DNA from 4 places in the Ornithinibacillus salinisoli genome. Region 1 is predicted to be linked to each of the others. Evidence: riboswitches for the same ligand, from Rfam matches in the RefSeq annotation. Region 1 holds a riboswitch; each other region holds the start of a gene.
What was found. Region 1 has a riboswitch for thiamine pyrophosphate ahead of ACFSTA_RS07135 (YkoF family thiamine/hydroxymethylpyrimidine-binding protein). Riboswitches for the same ligand answer to the same signal wherever they lie in the genome.
Positions count from the first base shown of each region.

Region 2: linked by a shared signal. The riboswitch ahead of thiT (energy-coupled thiamine transporter ThiT) and the one ahead of ACFSTA_RS07135 (YkoF family thiamine/hydroxymethylpyrimidine-binding protein) in region 1 are both predicted to bind thiamine pyrophosphate.
Region 3: linked by a shared signal. The riboswitch ahead of tenI (thiazole tautomerase TenI) and the one ahead of ACFSTA_RS07135 (YkoF family thiamine/hydroxymethylpyrimidine-binding protein) in region 1 are both predicted to bind thiamine pyrophosphate.
Region 4: linked by a shared signal. The riboswitch ahead of thiW (energy coupling factor transporter S component ThiW) and the one ahead of ACFSTA_RS07135 (YkoF family thiamine/hydroxymethylpyrimidine-binding protein) in region 1 are both predicted to bind thiamine pyrophosphate.

Region 1 covers NZ_JBHUMI010000012.1:8,067-12,258, forward strand. The annotation lists gene ACFSTA_RS07120 (DUF6376 family protein) at 1-197, shown strand, start outside; gene ACFSTA_RS07125 (protein kinase domain-containing protein) at 478-1,278, opposite strand; gene ACFSTA_RS07130 (flavodoxin family protein) at 1,395-1,940, opposite strand; TPP riboswitch at 2,130-2,233, shown strand; gene ACFSTA_RS07135 (YkoF family thiamine/hydroxymethylpyrimidine-binding protein) at 2,334-2,924, shown strand; gene ACFSTA_RS07140 (ECF transporter S component) at 2,940-3,545, shown strand; gene ACFSTA_RS07145 (ABC transporter ATP-binding protein) at 3,526-4,192, shown strand, end outside.
Region 2 covers NZ_JBHUMI010000009.1:27,987-32,178, forward strand. The annotation lists gene ACFSTA_RS05015 (M3 family oligoendopeptidase) at 1-1,604, shown strand, start outside; TPP riboswitch at 1,817-1,919, shown strand; gene thiT (energy-coupled thiamine transporter ThiT) at 2,040-2,615, shown strand; gene ACFSTA_RS05025 (hypothetical protein) at 2,730-2,858, shown strand; gene ACFSTA_RS05030 (hypothetical protein) at 2,881-3,348, shown strand; gene ACFSTA_RS05035 (hypothetical protein) at 3,485-4,192, shown strand, end outside.
Region 3 covers NZ_JBHUMI010000014.1:199,329-203,520, reverse strand. The annotation lists gene ACFSTA_RS08325 (alpha-ketoacid dehydrogenase subunit beta) at 1-940, shown strand, start outside; TPP riboswitch at 1,088-1,188, shown strand; gene tenI (thiazole tautomerase TenI) at 1,518-2,123, shown strand; gene thiO (glycine oxidase ThiO) at 2,188-3,312, shown strand; gene thiS (sulfur carrier protein ThiS) at 3,328-3,531, shown strand; gene ACFSTA_RS08305 (thiazole synthase) at 3,534-4,192, shown strand, end outside.
Region 4 covers NZ_JBHUMI010000015.1:28,413-32,604, reverse strand. The annotation lists gene ACFSTA_RS09940 (LytTR family transcriptional regulator DNA-binding domain-containing protein) at 94-1,134, opposite strand; TPP riboswitch at 1,314-1,429, shown strand; gene thiW (energy coupling factor transporter S component ThiW) at 1,513-2,001, shown strand; gene tenA (thiaminase II) at 2,015-2,707, shown strand; gene thiD (bifunctional hydroxymethylpyrimidine kinase/phosphomethylpyrimidine kinase) at 2,700-3,506, shown strand; gene thiM (hydroxyethylthiazole kinase) at 3,503-4,192, shown strand, end outside.

The DNA of each region.
Region 1 (4,192 bases):
CTATTGAAGTTCCATCAATTGCTGAGGGAATTCACCAGGATATTACAAATAAAAACGAACAGCTTATAGAAATCATTAATGAAACACAGCAGAATGGTGAAGTAGCTATCGATCAATTTAAGGAATCGGAAATTTACCAAACGATAGAGAATTTAACAAGCTTAAAGGATCAACTAGAGCAATTAGGAGTTGAATAACGGTTTATTTGTATATATTAAGGAAAAATATGGTAATTAACAGTTACCCGAAGAAAGGTTGGTAGTTATGTTTAAAAAGATTATGAAACAGATTAAACACTTATCACAAGATAGTAGCCACCGAAGACATCGTCACTATCACAAGGGAAATAGTAGTCATAGAAAATCCAGTTTCCACAATGGTAGTAGCAATAGTGACAGAAGGTATAAACAAAACCCTATGAGCGGAAGTAAACGGTATAAGCGTAAAGGCTGGGGAAGTAGTAGTTAATATCTCAGGCTAACTACTACTAATCGCCTTTAACGCTTCTTGTATATCCGCTTTAATTTCGTCTGAAGTTGAATATTTTTCGTTTAAACCAAGCAAACGTTTCAATAAATATACAGTTTCATTTTCTAATGAAAGTTCTTCTGTCCATGGAAGAGCTTTTTTATTTTCTTTTGTATATGTTGTGTAAAGTAAATAAAGTAAGATATCTCCCAAATCAAAAAAGTCCTGTTGTTTTAATGTCATAGAATTACCATGTGTTATTTTCCTTGATTGCCTTTTATCAGGATCAGACTTTACTAATCCAAAATCAATCAGATGTGGTCTGGCTTCTTTCATCACAATATTTGGTAACCGTAGGTCCAAATGGTACATATCGCTTTGATGAAGTTCATCAACCAGCTCTAGTATTTTAAGTATTAATAGTAATGACTGTTTTTCATTATAAGATATATTTTGATTAAAAATTTGATCGTTTAGATTAAATCCATCAATGAATTCCATGACATAAAAACGGTTGTTATTAATTAAAAAGGAATCATAAACCTTTGGCATTCTATTATGGTTTAAAGTCCGCATGACTGAAATTTCTTGTTCAAACAATTCGATCTCTTTTTTATTCCGACTTTTACTTGGACGTAGCTGTTTAATAACTTTATTATCATTTTCAATCAAATCTTTACAATGGTAAACCATACCATAGCTACCAGTTCCAATTAATTCTAATACTCTATACCTTCCCTCAATAATTTCATCTTTCTTAAACGGCCTATCTTTAATGAACTGATAAACTTTGCGAATGGAGCGAATTATTGAAAATCACCTCTTTTCAATCTTTTAACCGTAACAATTTCGTAGCTTGTCACAAGGTGCCTGGCACCGACAAAATTCGACAGGTGACAGGCACCTTTTATTCCTTCCCATTCTTTTTATTTCGTTTTCAATTGGTCGTTCCAGAGTTTGGCTTTTGCTATTGCTTCTGTATCTGTCAAAATATCTTCTGGTTTATTGCCATTACCGATTATATAATCCACAAATTCCATGCCAACATATTCAAATATATAATTAAATTGTTGGATTAATGGTAATGCTGCAATTTTAGGATCGGGTTTATTTCCGGCAACAATAACATATGCTTTTTTCTTACGCATTTCTTCTTTAAAGTCAAATCGATGATCCCTCATATACTGACTCCATCGATCAAAGAAAATTTTCATCTGTCCAGACATACCAAACCAGTACGAAGGCGTAGCAAATACAATCGTGTCATGCTTTAGAAATTCGAAAAATAATTCTTCATAATCATCTTCTACATAACTGAATCCCTCATCGGTATGACGCTCATCAACAATAGGATCTATTTTTTTATCCAATAAATATATAGTTTGATGGTTAACGCCATCCAAAACCTTATTCGTTAAGTACTCCGTATTTCCATTCCTTCTTGAACTTCCAAGCAATGCCATAATACGCATAAACGATAACCCCTCTCTAAACTAAACTCATAAAATCTAGCATATTATGATGATATTGTGTCATAACCATAGTGTATAACACCGATTTCCATTCGTAAAATTGCTTGATTGCCCTTCGACAAAATTCGACGGGTGACAGGCACCGAGATTTCTGTTATTCTTATGGTGTAACTTTAAAACTGTATATCGGTAGGACACTAGGGGAGCTACGATTTGGTGGCTGAGAAGGCTATGCCTGACCCTTAATACCCGATCTAGATAATACTAGCGTGGGGAAGTGTGGTTCGCTGTATGACTATGATATTGGTTATCTGTGTTTACATACGTGCAAACTGCATTCCCACGGGAGTGCAGTTTTTTTGTTATACAAAAAAACATCAAGGAGGAAATATTATGAATAATTATTGTGGAACAAGTCGAATCGCGGGGTGCCAATTTACTCTTTATCCCATGAGCGACAAATTTGTTGACATCATCTTAACAGCCTTAGATGAGGTTGATACATCAAAAGTATGGAAGGACACAGATGATGTCAGCACATGTATTCGCGGGAAAATGGTACATATTTTTGATGTTACAAAGGCTATTTTCCTACATGCAGCAAAAACTGGTGAACACGTAGCTATGAGTGGAACATTTTCAATTGGTTGCCCAGGAGATACGGATGCAGATGTTTATATGGATGAAACAGATCATCCATTGAACGAAAAAAAGTCTTCCAACCTTACCCAGCAGGCTGGATGTAAATTTGCTCTCTACCCTATGGGAAGAGAAGATTATATGGATGCTATTTACGAACAAATTGACCTGTCCAAAAGTCGTGGTGTTCAAGTAAGTCATTCCCATTACGCCACAAGACTGGATGGTGACGTTCAACATATTTTCCAAGCCTTGCACGAGTCGTTTGCAAGTGTTCAAGAGGTCGTATCACATGTGACTATGACGTTTACAATTTCAGCAAACAGTCCATCAAATAAAAAATAAGGAGATGATCAGTCTATGGTTAAGCAATGGAAATTAAAAGAAATCGTATTAATGTCTATATTAGGTGTTGTATTTGCGGGGATTTATTTACTATTTTTCTTTATCGGGCAAGGCATTCGTAATGTTCTTACCCCATTCGGCCTAGCTCCATTTGGATACGAAATCATTTTCGGTATTTGGTTCATCGTATCTATCATAGCAGCTTATATTATTCGTAAACCAGGTGTAGCATTTACCGCGGAAGTTATTGCAGCAGCTGTGCAAGTATTAATGGGCTCTCCTGCAGGACCTGCGTTAATTATTACAGGAATTATTCAAGGTGCAGGAGCAGAACTAGTTTTTGCTGCAACGAAATGGAAAAATTATCGTTTAATCACTCTCATGTTAGCAGGAATGTCAGCAGCATTTTTCAGCTTTTTATGGCATCTATATTCATCAGGAAATATAGCCTTAGCTCCAACGATTATCTTTGCAACCTTTATTGTTCGTCTGATCAGTGGTGCATTACTTGCTGGCGTACTAGGTAAATGGATTAGTGAACAGTTAGCCAAAACAGGAGTACTTCGTGGTTATGCCTTAGGAAAGGAGCTGCAAGAGAAGCGTGAGAAGAATACCGCTTAATCGGTCTGAAAAGCCATTACTACACGTTGACCAGTTTGCTTTTGCCTATGAAAATGTAAAAGAAAAACCTGTACTAAACAATATAAGTTTTACGTTATATGAAAACGAAGTGACCTTACTAATGGGCGCTAGTGGTTCTGGTAAAAGTACCATCTCACTATGTTTAAACGGACTATATCCAGAAGCAGTTGAAGGGTTTACCAAAGGAAATATATATTTTGAAGGAATAAATATAAGCGAATTTTCAAAAGGAGAACTCAATCAACAAGTGGGAATCGTATTTCAAGACCCTGAGAGTCAGTTCTGTATGATTACCGTTGAAGATGAACTCGCCTTTACCTTAGAAAATATAAACATCCCTGCATCTGAAATGCCACAACGAATCTCGGAGGTACTTCAAGCAGTTGGAATGGAATCATTTGGTAAGGAAAAGTTCCATCAACTTTCTGGTGGACAAAAACAAAAAATCGCCTTAGCAGCGGTATTGCTTCTTGAACCAAAGCTACTCATTCTCGATGAACCAACAGCAAATCTAGACCCTGTTTCCAGTATGGAATTTATCCAATTAATCCATCGAATAAAACAAGAACGTGGATTGTCCGTATTCATCATCGAGCACCAAGCTGATGATTGGATGGATATGATAA
Region 2 (4,192 bases), on a different contig from region 1:
CGAATAGTTTAGAAAGCACGATGAAAAAACTACGTGAATCTTTTGCTTTTATAAGTTGCTTAAGTGCACAAAATGTAAAGGATTCACATGCCAATCTGCTAGTTGGTAAACGAAGTGCATTAAAAGCTGAAATGGATGCTGTTAAAACGGTATTCGACCAAAAACTTGTAGCAGTTGATGATGAATCATGGAACAATTTAGTTTCTGATGAGCGTCTTCAAAATCTCTCTTTTGTTTTAAGTGAAACGAGAAATAAAGCAAAAGAATTGCTTTCAGAAGATCAAGAAGTGTTAATTAATGACTTAGCTGTAGATGGATACCATGCTTGGGGACAAATGTATGATGCAATTGTTGGGAATATGAATGTTGAAATAGAAGAGGACGGAGAAGTTATATCCTATTCTGTTGGACAAGCGGCCAATAAATTAAGTAATCCGGATCGTGAAGTTCGTAAACACGTTTTCGAGCAAATGGGTAAAGCATGGTCGGATCATGCAGATTTATTTGGTCAAACACTGAACCACTTATCCGGATTCCGTTTGCAAAAATATAAACATCGTGGCTGGGATAACGTTCTTAAAGAACCACTAGCTATTAATCGTATGGAAGAAGATACATTAAATGCAATGTGGACAGCTATTTCAAATAATAAGCAGCATTTCGTGAAGTTTTTGAATAAAAAAGCGGAACTATTGGGATTAGATAAATTAAGTATGTATGATATTGGTGCTCCAATTTCTAAATCAGTAAAGAAATCTAGCTATTCAGAAGGAGCTAACTTTATTGTTAAGCATTTCCGTGAATTTAGTCCGAAAATGGCTGAATTTGCTGAAATGGCGTTTGATAAGCGTTGGATCGAGGCAGAGGATCGTGCTGGTAAACGTCCGGGAGGATTCTGTACAAGTTTCCCGGATAGTGAACAAACTCGTGTGTTTATGACGTATTCAGGTACGACATCTAATATTTCAACGCTTGCACATGAATTAGGACATGCATACCATCAACATGTCATGAATGATGTACATGGTTTAAACCAAGGGTATGCGATGAATGTTGCGGAAACCGCTTCAACATTTGCCGAAATGATCGTTGCAGATGCAGCGGCAAAGAGTGCACAAAATAAAGAAGAAAAACAAGCATTGCTTGAGGATAAAATCCAACGTAGTGTCGCTTTCTTTATGAACATCCATGCACGTTTCTTGTTCGAAACTCGTTTCTATGAAGAGCGAAAACAAGGATTAGTATCTGTAGATCGTTTAAATGAACTAATGGTTGAGGCACAGAAAGAAGCATATAGTGATTCACTAGAAGAATATGATCCAAATTTCTGGGCATCTAAACTCCATTTCCATATTACAGGTACACCGTTTTACAACTTCCCATATACATTTGGTTACTTGTTTAGCCTCGGTATATACGCATATGCTGTGGAAAAAGGTGGTAGCTTTGAAGAAGACTACATTGCATTATTACGTGATACGGGTAGTATGAAGGTAGAAGACTTAGCAAAGAAACATTTAAACGTCGACTTAACAAAACCAGACTTCTGGGAAAATGCAATTGCATTATGTGTAAAAGATGTTGAAGAGTTTGTAGCATTATAATTTTAAACGATGGCAACCCAATTTCGGTGGTGAAATTGGGTTGTTTTTTTTATGTAATGACAGGAAATGTTATGTGGTTGAAAGGCGATGTTCTAATTTGAAATCACGAAATTCAGGTGTAGCATTTGATATCTATCCTGTATTGTTCTAATATCTTCATTGTAAAAATCTGAAAAGTACGTTACAATACTTGTAGCAAAAAAAGTGAATTTAAAGCCTACAGGGGGAGCCGAATGGCTGAGAGTGAACATTTATTGTTCAGACCCTTTGAACCTGTTAGTTAGTACTAGCGTAGGGATGGTGGCTTTTTTGATGGATTAAAAGCAATGTGAGCGGAATTCCCCATCAGGAAGCTTCCCCTTGGCATTGCTTTTTTTGTGTGTTTAAAAATCTGTTTAATAGATTTTTAGATTACATGAAGGGGAGGAATTAATTATGAATACTAATAAGAAAACATTATTTTTAGTTGAGGTAGCTATTTTTACTGCATTAGCTTTTTTACTGGATATTATTCCGTTTTTGTCATTTAAAGTATGGCCAAATGGAGGATCTGTTTCCTTTGCAATGATTCCAGTGTTTATTGTTGCATTTCGCTGGGGGATTAAGGGGGGATTGCTTTCTGGGTTATTATGGGGATTATTGCAATTGACTATAGAACCGTCGATTATTCACCCATTACAAGGATTTATTGAATATGGATTCGCATTTACTGTATTAGGTTTAGCTGGAATATTTGCAAAACCAGTTCAAAAATCCATGAAGGACGGCGTAATTGTTAAACGATTAATGTATATCATGTTTGGTGTGTTGATTGGAACCTTTTTACGATTTCTAGCACACTTTTATGCAGGAATAGTGTTTTGGGATCATTATGCACCAGAAGGTCAAGAGGTTTGGATTTATTCTCTAGTATATAATGGTTCATACATGCTTCCGTCATTTATCCTATGTACGATTGTGGTATTTTTCTTATTTATTAAACAACCAAAGACACTTTTGCAAACCACGTAACATAGTCTTATTCTCCGCTCACAGAAGGATAGCCTCATAATGGGGTTATCCTTTTTATATAGTATAATATAATACAGAATTTTCGTGATTTATAAAAATTGAAAAGGTGGTTAAATGCGTGAATTAATTGGAACATGTGAATCTTGTGGAAGAGAAGTATATTGTGACAATGGATTCTTTGATGGGGTACATGATGAAGGAACGTTATTGTGTCATCAATGTAATGAGGGAAGAGAAGACTAGATGATGAACTAGGAGGGAAATATTGAGTAAGAAAAAAACTGTATTTAGTTTAATAGGTAGTATTGCATTCGTGTTGATAACTTCAATAGTCATGGGAGATAAGAATAAAGAAATAAAAGTACATGATTATACGTACGTTGGAGAGAGTAAGCATTGGCGTGGTGAATATTACCTTCGAGGGGAAGAAATCTTTTATGAAGAAGATGGTGTTTTCAGGGCAGGAAGCTGGCATAATGATCAACATCGAATTATTTATAGAGGTAAAGTAAGCGAATTGAAATCCCTGGAGCATTTAGAAGTGACCTTTCGTACTTCAACACGAAAGAGTAAAACTAGTAGAACATTTAGTAAACCACCAAAAGATATATTCTTTGAACTTGGAAGTGGGGGAGGTAACGGGAATTTTGTCAACTTAAAAGACCCCATCGAAGTTGAAGTGATTTGGGATGGTCAATTAGAAACCTTTATGTTATATCGAGATGATTTATAACTACCAAAGTCTAAATTACAGCATACAACTGTAAATTAGACTTTTTTATTTTTATGTAACTTCCATATATTCCTTTCACCGCTACACATCGTGATGCATAGGCTATAGCACAGTTAATAACGAAAGGAAGATACATGTGGAACTAACGTTATCGCATTTGTTATATGGTTTGTTCACGCTTATAATTATCGGTACGATGATTTTTCGTAAAGGTGTAGTTCTACCAACTTTATTAGGAACCTTCGTCATTGCCTTAGTATTTAAAGGTAGTTTGGTGGATGGATTTACAGCAATATTTAAAGCAAATTTAGTAGCAGCACAAGAGCTTTTTAGTATCTTTTTAATCATTACGTTTATGTTGGCGTTGCTTAATTCCCTAAAGGATCTAGGAGCAGATGTAAGGATGATACAACCGATTCAAAAGATGATGGTCAATGGGCATATATCGTTCTTCGTGCTTATTGGAGTGACCTATGTAATATCCTTATTTTTCTGGCCAACTCCAGCAGTTCCTTTAATTTGTGCACTACTTGTACCTGCCGCCATACGAGCTGGGTTACCAGCCATGACAGCAGCTGTAGCAATAGCGCTTGCAGGGCAAGGTATGGCTCTTTCTTCTGATTATATTGTACAGGTAGCACCAAGCTTGTCAGCATCAGCAGCAGGTATCGATGCAGGGATAATCGCAGATCGAGCGATCGTGCTCTCACTTATAGCTGGTGGAGTCGCGATTTTATTAGCTTATTTTCTGTATCGCAAAACAATTCGCTCGCAGAATGACCCAAGAAATGAATTAGAATTACAGGCGATACAAACACAAGAAAAATCCACAAATAAAGCGAAA
Region 3 (4,192 bases), on a different contig from region 1:
TCAGGAAATGCGTATAAATAATGATGTATTTATTTTAGGTGAAGATATTGGTGTATATGGTGGGGCATTTGGTGTGACAAGTGGGATGATTGAAGAGTTTGGTTCGGAGCGTGTTCGTGATACACCGATAAGTGAAGCGGGGATCGCTGGTACGGCAGTTGGTTCTGCGTTAACTGGGATGCGTCCAATTCTTGACTTACAGTTTTCTGATTTTATTACCATTGCCATGGATCAAATCGTAAACCAAGCAGCAAAAATCCGATATATGTATGGTGGTAAAGGGAAGGTTCCGATGGTTTTGCGTACACCGAGTGGTTCTGGTACTGGTGCTGCTGCACAGCATTCCCAAAGCTTAGAAGCATGGGTGGCACATATCCCAGGCTTGAAAGTGGTTCAGCCTTCCACAGCTTACGATGCAAAAGGCTTACTAAAAGCTGCAATCGATGATGACAATCCAGTTATTTTCTATGAGCACAAATTATTATACAAAACTGCTTCCCATGTACCAGAAGATCCTTATAGTATTCCTTTAGGGAAAGCAGATGTGAAACGGGAAGGTTCCGATGTAACTATTGTTGCCACAGCTATCATGGTGCATCGTGCACTAGAAGCAGCAGAAGAACTTGCGTTAGAAGGAATCAGTGTAGAAGTTATTGATCCACGTACACTAGTACCTTTAGATGAGGAAGCAATTGTGAAATCTGTGTCCAAAACAGGACGTGTGGTAGTGGTTCATGAAGCCGTTAAACGTGGTGGATATGGGGCAGAAATCGCAAGTATGATTGCTGAAAGTGAAGCATTTGATTCTTTGGTTGCACCCATTAAGCGGTTAGGTGGGGAGCCATCGCCAGTACCTTATCATCCTGAACTGGAAAAAGCACATGTTCCACAAGTGCCAGATATTATAAAGGCAGTGAAAGATACACTACACAGAGCTTAAAAGGATTTATTTTAAAGGAATGAAATGAATTACTAAACCATACAATGGGTAAAGAAACAATGCTACCTAAAAGTTCTGTTAGTATTTTATAGAAACATCTATCGTCTTTTGATAAGGTATGTTATACTGACTTTGATAATTACATAGCATTCATACTAGGGGAGCCGTTAAAGGCTGAGACAGATGTTATCTGGACCCTTTGAACCTGATCTGGCAATACCAGCGTAGGGAAGTGGGAATTTTTATCATATGTTTATGTTACATAACATATATAAAAGGCCACCCCTATATGGAGTGGCCTTTTCTAATTGTATAGGAAATTATAAAATTAAATGCATGTTGATAATTATTGGCAGGAACAGCCGCGTCCAGCGACTATCGCAACTTCCTTCACCTCCGTACGATAAGGTCAACATCGGCTTCTTTCGGTCACCGTGTTTCCTTTATCTCCTACGGGGAATGTTCAATTAAAACCACCACTTTGCGTGGCAACATTGAACCACCAGCGTTACGCTGGCGCAGTTCGTACGTCGCTAAACGGGCGCTTGCGCTTTTCTTATATAGGGAGTTAAGTTTTATGGAAAATGGAGAGTTACACATTATTTCAACAGGGAAACAATCCCCAGAAACATTAGCAGAGATTATAGAGGAGATTCATCCTTATATCGATGCCATTCATATTCGTGAAAAAACAAAAACTGCTAAAGAAATCTATGAAATGGTAATGCTACTCATTGAAAAACAGGTTCCGATTTCAAAAATAATAATTAATGACCGCTTAGATGTGGCCTACATTTCGAAGGTTCATGGAATTCATTTAGCGTACCATTCATTACCTTTGGATATGGTTAAAGAAAATTTCACGGGTTTCCGTGTTGGTTGTTCCGTGCATACCATTGGTGAAGCGCTTCACGCACAAACGCAAGGTGCTGACTATGTCACCTTTGGTCATGTATTTGCTACAAACTCTAAAGCTGGGTTAGCTCCAAGAGGATTAGATCAATTACGCTCCATTACGAATTCTGTTTCTATTCCTGTCATTGCAATAGGTGGGATAAATCCGATTAATGTAAGATCAGTAATGGAATCAGGTGCCAAAGGGATCGCGGTGATGTCAGGAATTTTAGAAGCGGATAATCCTTTAGGAGTGGCCAAAGAGTATGCTTTGAATCTTTCAATCTAACATCTACAAGTATCTTTTATTAGTTACTAGATGCTGTAGATCTTATGGGGAAAGGAGATTTTTTATGCCTAATATATATGATGCAATTGTGGTAGGCGGTGGAATTAATGGTGGTTCCATAGCTTACAACCTTGCCAAAAAAGGTAAAAAGGTGCTTTTGTTGGAAAAAGACATTCTTGCTAGTAAATCCTCAGGAGCAGCAGCAGGGATGCTAGCTGCGCAAGTTGAATTGGATGAAGATGGTCCGTTGTTTGCATTGGCAAAGGAAAGCAGATCGATGTTCCCTTCAATAGCGGAAGAAATAAAGGAATTAAGCGGAATTGATATCGAACTAGTAAATAAAGGGATGTACAAAATTGCCCTGTCCGAACAAGAAGAAAATGAGTATAAACAAATAATTGATTTGCAACAGCAAGCTGGAGAACAAGCGGAATGGATAAGTCAAGAAGAAATTAGAAGGAGAGAACCTGCCTTATCTAATGCGATAACTGGTGCTATGTTTATTCAAAAAGATGGTCAAGTGTCCGCGCCGAAAATAACGGAAGGATTTTTGAAAGCGGCCGCAGTTTTAGGGGTAGTGATCAAAGAGTATACAGAAGTTTTTTCTTTTCAGGTTGAAAATGGAAAAATTGCCGGGGTAATAACAAACGTTGGTAAATTCGAAAGTGATACTGTGATTGTAGCAGGAGGAGCATGGACTCAGAAATTATTGTCGGAAGCTGGCGTACAATTACAAACATATCCAGTTAAGGGAGAGTGTTTTTCGGTACGTACACACCAACCATTGATCACGAGAACGATCTTTTCTCCTGGATGTTATCTAGTCCCTAAAATGGGTGGACGTCTTCTTGTGGGAGCGACCGTTAAGCCGAACACGTTTGATCAAACCGTGACAGTTGATGGGATTAGTTCACTGATGGAAAAAGCCAAAAAGCTAGTAACATCTATTGTGGATGCGGAATGGGAAAAAGCCTGGGCTGGCATCCGACCTCAAACGGGAGATGGTTTGCCATACTTAGGGGAGCATCCAAAATACAAAGGATTATTCATCGCAACAGGATATTACCGTAATGGTATTTTGCTTTCTCCTATAACCGGTGAGATTATAGCTAGTTTAGTAACAGGAGAATCTATACCGATTGATTTGACCGCTTTTCGGATTGACCGTCATGTTAAAACAAACGTTTAAGAAGGAGTTGTACATATGGAGTTAGTTATTAATGGGGATAAGGTAGAAATTCCAAATACAATTACAACCGTTTCTTCCTTATTACATCACTTTGGGATTGACCAGAAGGTAGTTATTGTGGAATTAAATCAGTCCATTTTGGAGAAAGAAACTCATCATGAAACCACGATTGCTGATCGTGACAAAATTGAAATTGTAAACTTTGTAGGAGGCGGATGATTATGTTAAATATTGGACCATATGAATTTTCATCAAGACTGTTGTTAGGAACTGGGAAATATCCGAACTTTGAGATTCAAAAAGAAGCGGTAGAGGTTTCAAAGACGGAGATACTGACGTTTTCCGTTCGTAGAATGAATATATTCGAACCAAGCCAACCGAATTTTTTAGAAAAAATTGATGTAGAAAAATACAACCTGCTGCCTAATACGGCAGGGGCACAGACAGCGGAAGAAGCTGTCCGAACAGCAAAATTAGCAAAAGCTTCGGGTCTTTGTGACATGATTAAAGTAGAAGTAATTGGTTGTCAGAAAACACTGTTACCTGATCCGGTCGAAACATTAAAGGCAGCAGAAGAGCTGTTAAAGGAAGGATTTATAGTTTTACCATATACGTCTGATGATGTTTTGTTAGCAAGACGTTTGGAGGAATTAGGCTGTCATGCCATCATGCCTGGTGCTTCACCTATTGGTTCAGGCCAAGGGATTATTAATCCATTAAATCTTAGCTTAATCATGGAACAGTCTAATGTTCCTGTTATTGTTGACGCAGGCATTGGTACCCCTTCTGATGCGGCTATCGCAATGGAATTAGGTGCTGACGGTGTATTGTTAAATACGGCTGTGTCAGGGGCAGAGGATCCGGTGAAAATGGCAAAAGC
Region 4 (4,192 bases), on a different contig from region 1:
GTTACATTTTGTTTGTTGTTCATAGAATAGAGGAAAACACGGATAATATCATTATATTTACTGTGAAAAGAGTAATTTTGGGGTTGAATGGATCTATTTTAGTCCTAACATTTCCCTTAGTTGAGACATTTTTGTCTTTGATAACGGAATAGAAGATTTTGCTTTATCATCTAGTATCAAACTGTAACTATTTTTTGTCCAGGTAATAACTTCACGTACCTTTTGTAAATTCACAATATATGAGCGATGACATCTAAAAAATCCATAATGCTTTAAACGCTCTTCCAACTCATTTAAAGTAAACATACTTGGAAAAGCTTCCCCTTTGATATAGACATTAGACTGCCCTTCATTACTCTCAATATAATCAATTTCAGGTGGATCAAATAAAACTATTTTATCCTTTATTTTTGTAGGGATTTTATTAAACTGAAATGCTATGGATTCATTTTCTTCCATAACAGAATCTCCCTCTTGTTCTTCACCAATCACTTCATTTCCCATTTCATAAGGCTGTAATCCCTCTTCATGTAGACGATACACCCGATCGGCCATTGTAATTGCACTTTCAATATTTCCAGTTAATACTAAGATACTTTTACCTTCCTGTTGCAGTTTTTTCGTTATGTTTATAAATATCTTTTTTGTCTCAACATCAACATTTAAATCTGGTTCCTCAAAAATAAATAGAGATGGGTTTTGAAGGAGTACTCGTGCATATTGCACCCTCTTCTGTTGTGAATATGTTAGATTCTTAATTTTTTTGTATTTCAATTCATCCAATTGTGTTATATGTAAAATTTGATCAAACGTTTGATCAAATTCAAAAATCTGCTTATAAAACTTAAAATGATCTAGTACAGTCAATCGCTCATACATTCCCTCTTCAAAAAAACAAATGCCGATTTGCTTAGCATATAACCCCTTGTCTTTCGAAATTTCTTTTCCGTCAATTAAGATCTTTCCGTTTACGAGAACGAGCTTTCCTAAAAATATATTAATTAATGCCTGGCGCACATTTAAACTGGAATGGATTGCAACGATTTCTTTACGATCTATGGATAAGTTAAACGCTGAAAATAGTATGGTATCTTTACGATGCATCTCTAAATTTTCCATGGTTAATACAGTCATATAATCACCCTTTACCGTTCCAAATAAAAATCAGATACTCTATTTATAACATGCTTATGTATTAAGATCCTAGATAAAAGAATAATTTCGTTTATAGGTCTTAGTTACTTATTTTCAAATTTCACATGACAATTAAGTTTTTTTTTGTTATGGTTAATTTGAAAATAAAATATATGAAACATTACTACTAGGGGTGCCCAAAATTTCGTGGGCTGAGAGGAAAGTACGCTAACTTTCTGACTCTTATGGACCTGATCTGGTTAATACCAGCGGAGGGAAGTAGTCGGACGATACGTCTATTCTATTTCAGCTTATGTAAGCCAGGTCCTTTTTTTGGATCTGGCTTTTTTGGTGTCCCTATAACACTGGAGGAAAAACATGAATCGAACACGATTATTAACAACGATGGCAATTTTTATTGCAATTGGAACTTTAGGAGCACAAATACTTTGGTTTCCAGCTGGAGTTGCCAAGGCATATCCCGTACAACATGCTGTAAATGTAATGGCTGCTGTCACACTCGGACCAGGACCAACTGTCATTATCGCCTTCATGATTGGATTATTACGTAATTTACTTGGCCTTGGCACATTATTGGCATTCCCAGGAGGTATGATTGGAGCGTTATTGGCAGGTTATCTCTATCAAAAATTTGGGAAAACGTTATTAGCAGCTATCGGTGAAGCAATTGGAACTGGAATTATCGGCTCCTTCCTTGCCGTACCTTTTGCTATTATCCTAATGGGTAGCTCCGTTGGCGTATTTGCCTTTCTACCATCTTTTCTCGTAAGCAGTATTACTGGTGCGGCTATTGGCTGGTTTATCCTATCAAGGGTAAAACAAGAACATCTCATTCAAAACACATAAGGAGGTTTTATTGATGACTTTTACGGATCAATTAAGAAAAGATAATGATGATATTTTTCAATTCATCCTTTCCCATCCGTTTGTAGAGGGTATCGGAAAAGGGGAAGTACCTAATAAAGCGATCGAACATTATATTAAGGCGGACTTTGAGTATTTAAATGCGTTTATGAAGATCTATGGTATTGCCCTTGCAAAATCCACCAATCGAAAGGAGATTGCCTATTTTCATAAAAAGATAGATTTTATTCTAAATGATGAAATTCATCCACATCGCAATTTTTGTGATTATATAGGTGTGAACTATGAAGAACTGCAAGGACATCCACTCCCACCAACAGCCGACCATTATATCAAGCATATGATGTATCATGCACAAATGGGGAATTTAGGAGAAATATTAGGTGCCCTATTGCCTTGTCCTTGGACCTATTTAGAAATTGGTCGAGAGTTAATTCAAAAATACAATCCGTCAAATACACATCCATTCTATCCTTGGATTACGTTTTATGCAGACAAATCTGTTGAAAACACTACTAGGGAAATGTGCGAATTATTGGATAAGTATATGGATCATGCATCACCAGTTGAACAGTTAAACGTAAAAGATGCATTCCGTAAAAGTTGTCAATTAGAACTCCAATTCTGGGAAATGGCGTACAACTATGAGCAGTGGCCATCAAAGGAGAAGGTGACTTCCAATGAATAACGTTTCATGTGCGCTTACTATTGCTGGTACTGATCCCAGTGGTGGAGCAGGGATTCACGCTGATTTAAAAACATTTCAGGAGTTAAAGAGCTATGGTATGTCTGTTATCACTTCCGTTGTTGCACAAAACACAACAGGTGTGCAGGAAATTCTCCATCTACCGAATGAAATGATCGTGAGCCAATTAGATTCTGTTTTATCAGATCTACCAGTTCACGCCTTTAAAACAGGAATGATTGCCAATACTGAAATGATGGAGGTCATATTAGAAAAAATCACAACAATCAACGCTCCTTATGTAATGGATCCAGTCATGGTTGCAACGAGTGGGGATGCCTTGATTCATGTAGATGCTCGTAGCTATCTACGAGAACACCTTTTACCTTTAACGACCATTGTTACACCAAATATTCAAGAAGCCGAATTTATTACGGGGAACACTATCGAAAGCCTTTCTGATATGCAGGATGCAGCGAACCAAATTGTGTATAAACACGGTGCTGGTGCTGCCCTAGTCAAAGGTGGCCACTTACGTGAAGAAGCAGTTGACATTTTATACGATGGGAACAAAATTCACACATTTACGTCAGAACGCATTCATACAAAGAACACACACGGTACAGGTTGCACCTACTCTGCAGCAATTACTGCCTATTTAAGTCAGGGAATACCACTACCTAAAGCAGTTGACAAAGCAAAGCGTTATGTAACTGCTGCAATAAAGCATGCCTTACCCCTGGGTAAAGGAAATGGACCAACCAACCACTTTGCCCCTAGAATGGATGAAGCGAGACAATGAAGACATCTATTATACAAGAAGTAAGAGAGAAACAACCGCTTATTCATCACCTAACAAATCAGGTCGTAATGAATTTTACAGCCAATGGTCTACTATCCTTCGGCGGAAGTCCCATAATGGCCAAAGCAGTGGAAGAAGCTAGGGACATGGCACAAGTTGCCGATGGTGTATTGATAAACATTGGAACAATAACAGATTCAGAGGTTCCTGCCATGATACAAGCTGGCAAAACAGCAAATGATAAAGGAATTCCTGTTGTACTCGATCCTGTGGGAGTATCAGCAACCCCATATCGCGCATCCGTCGTTAAAAAGATTTTAGATAAGGTACAGCCTACAGTGATCAAAGGTAATGCTAGTGAGCTTGCACATTTGGCAGGAATTCCATGGAGATCAAAAGGTGTCGATTCTATTGGAGCTGGAGATGTAGAAAGTGTTGCAACAACGGTTGTTCAAATCTACCAGACTACCGCAGTAGTTACAGGAAATACAGATGTTATATGCACAGAAAATAAGTTAACACATAATTACTATGGTCACAAACTATTATCTAAGATAACTGGTGCTGGTTGTTTACTAGGTTCTATTTTAACTGCCTGCTTAACTACAAATGATACCACGGAGGAACAAGCTCTAACCGCTCTATCCTTTTATGGATTAGCAGCAGAATATGCCGCTTCAAAATTT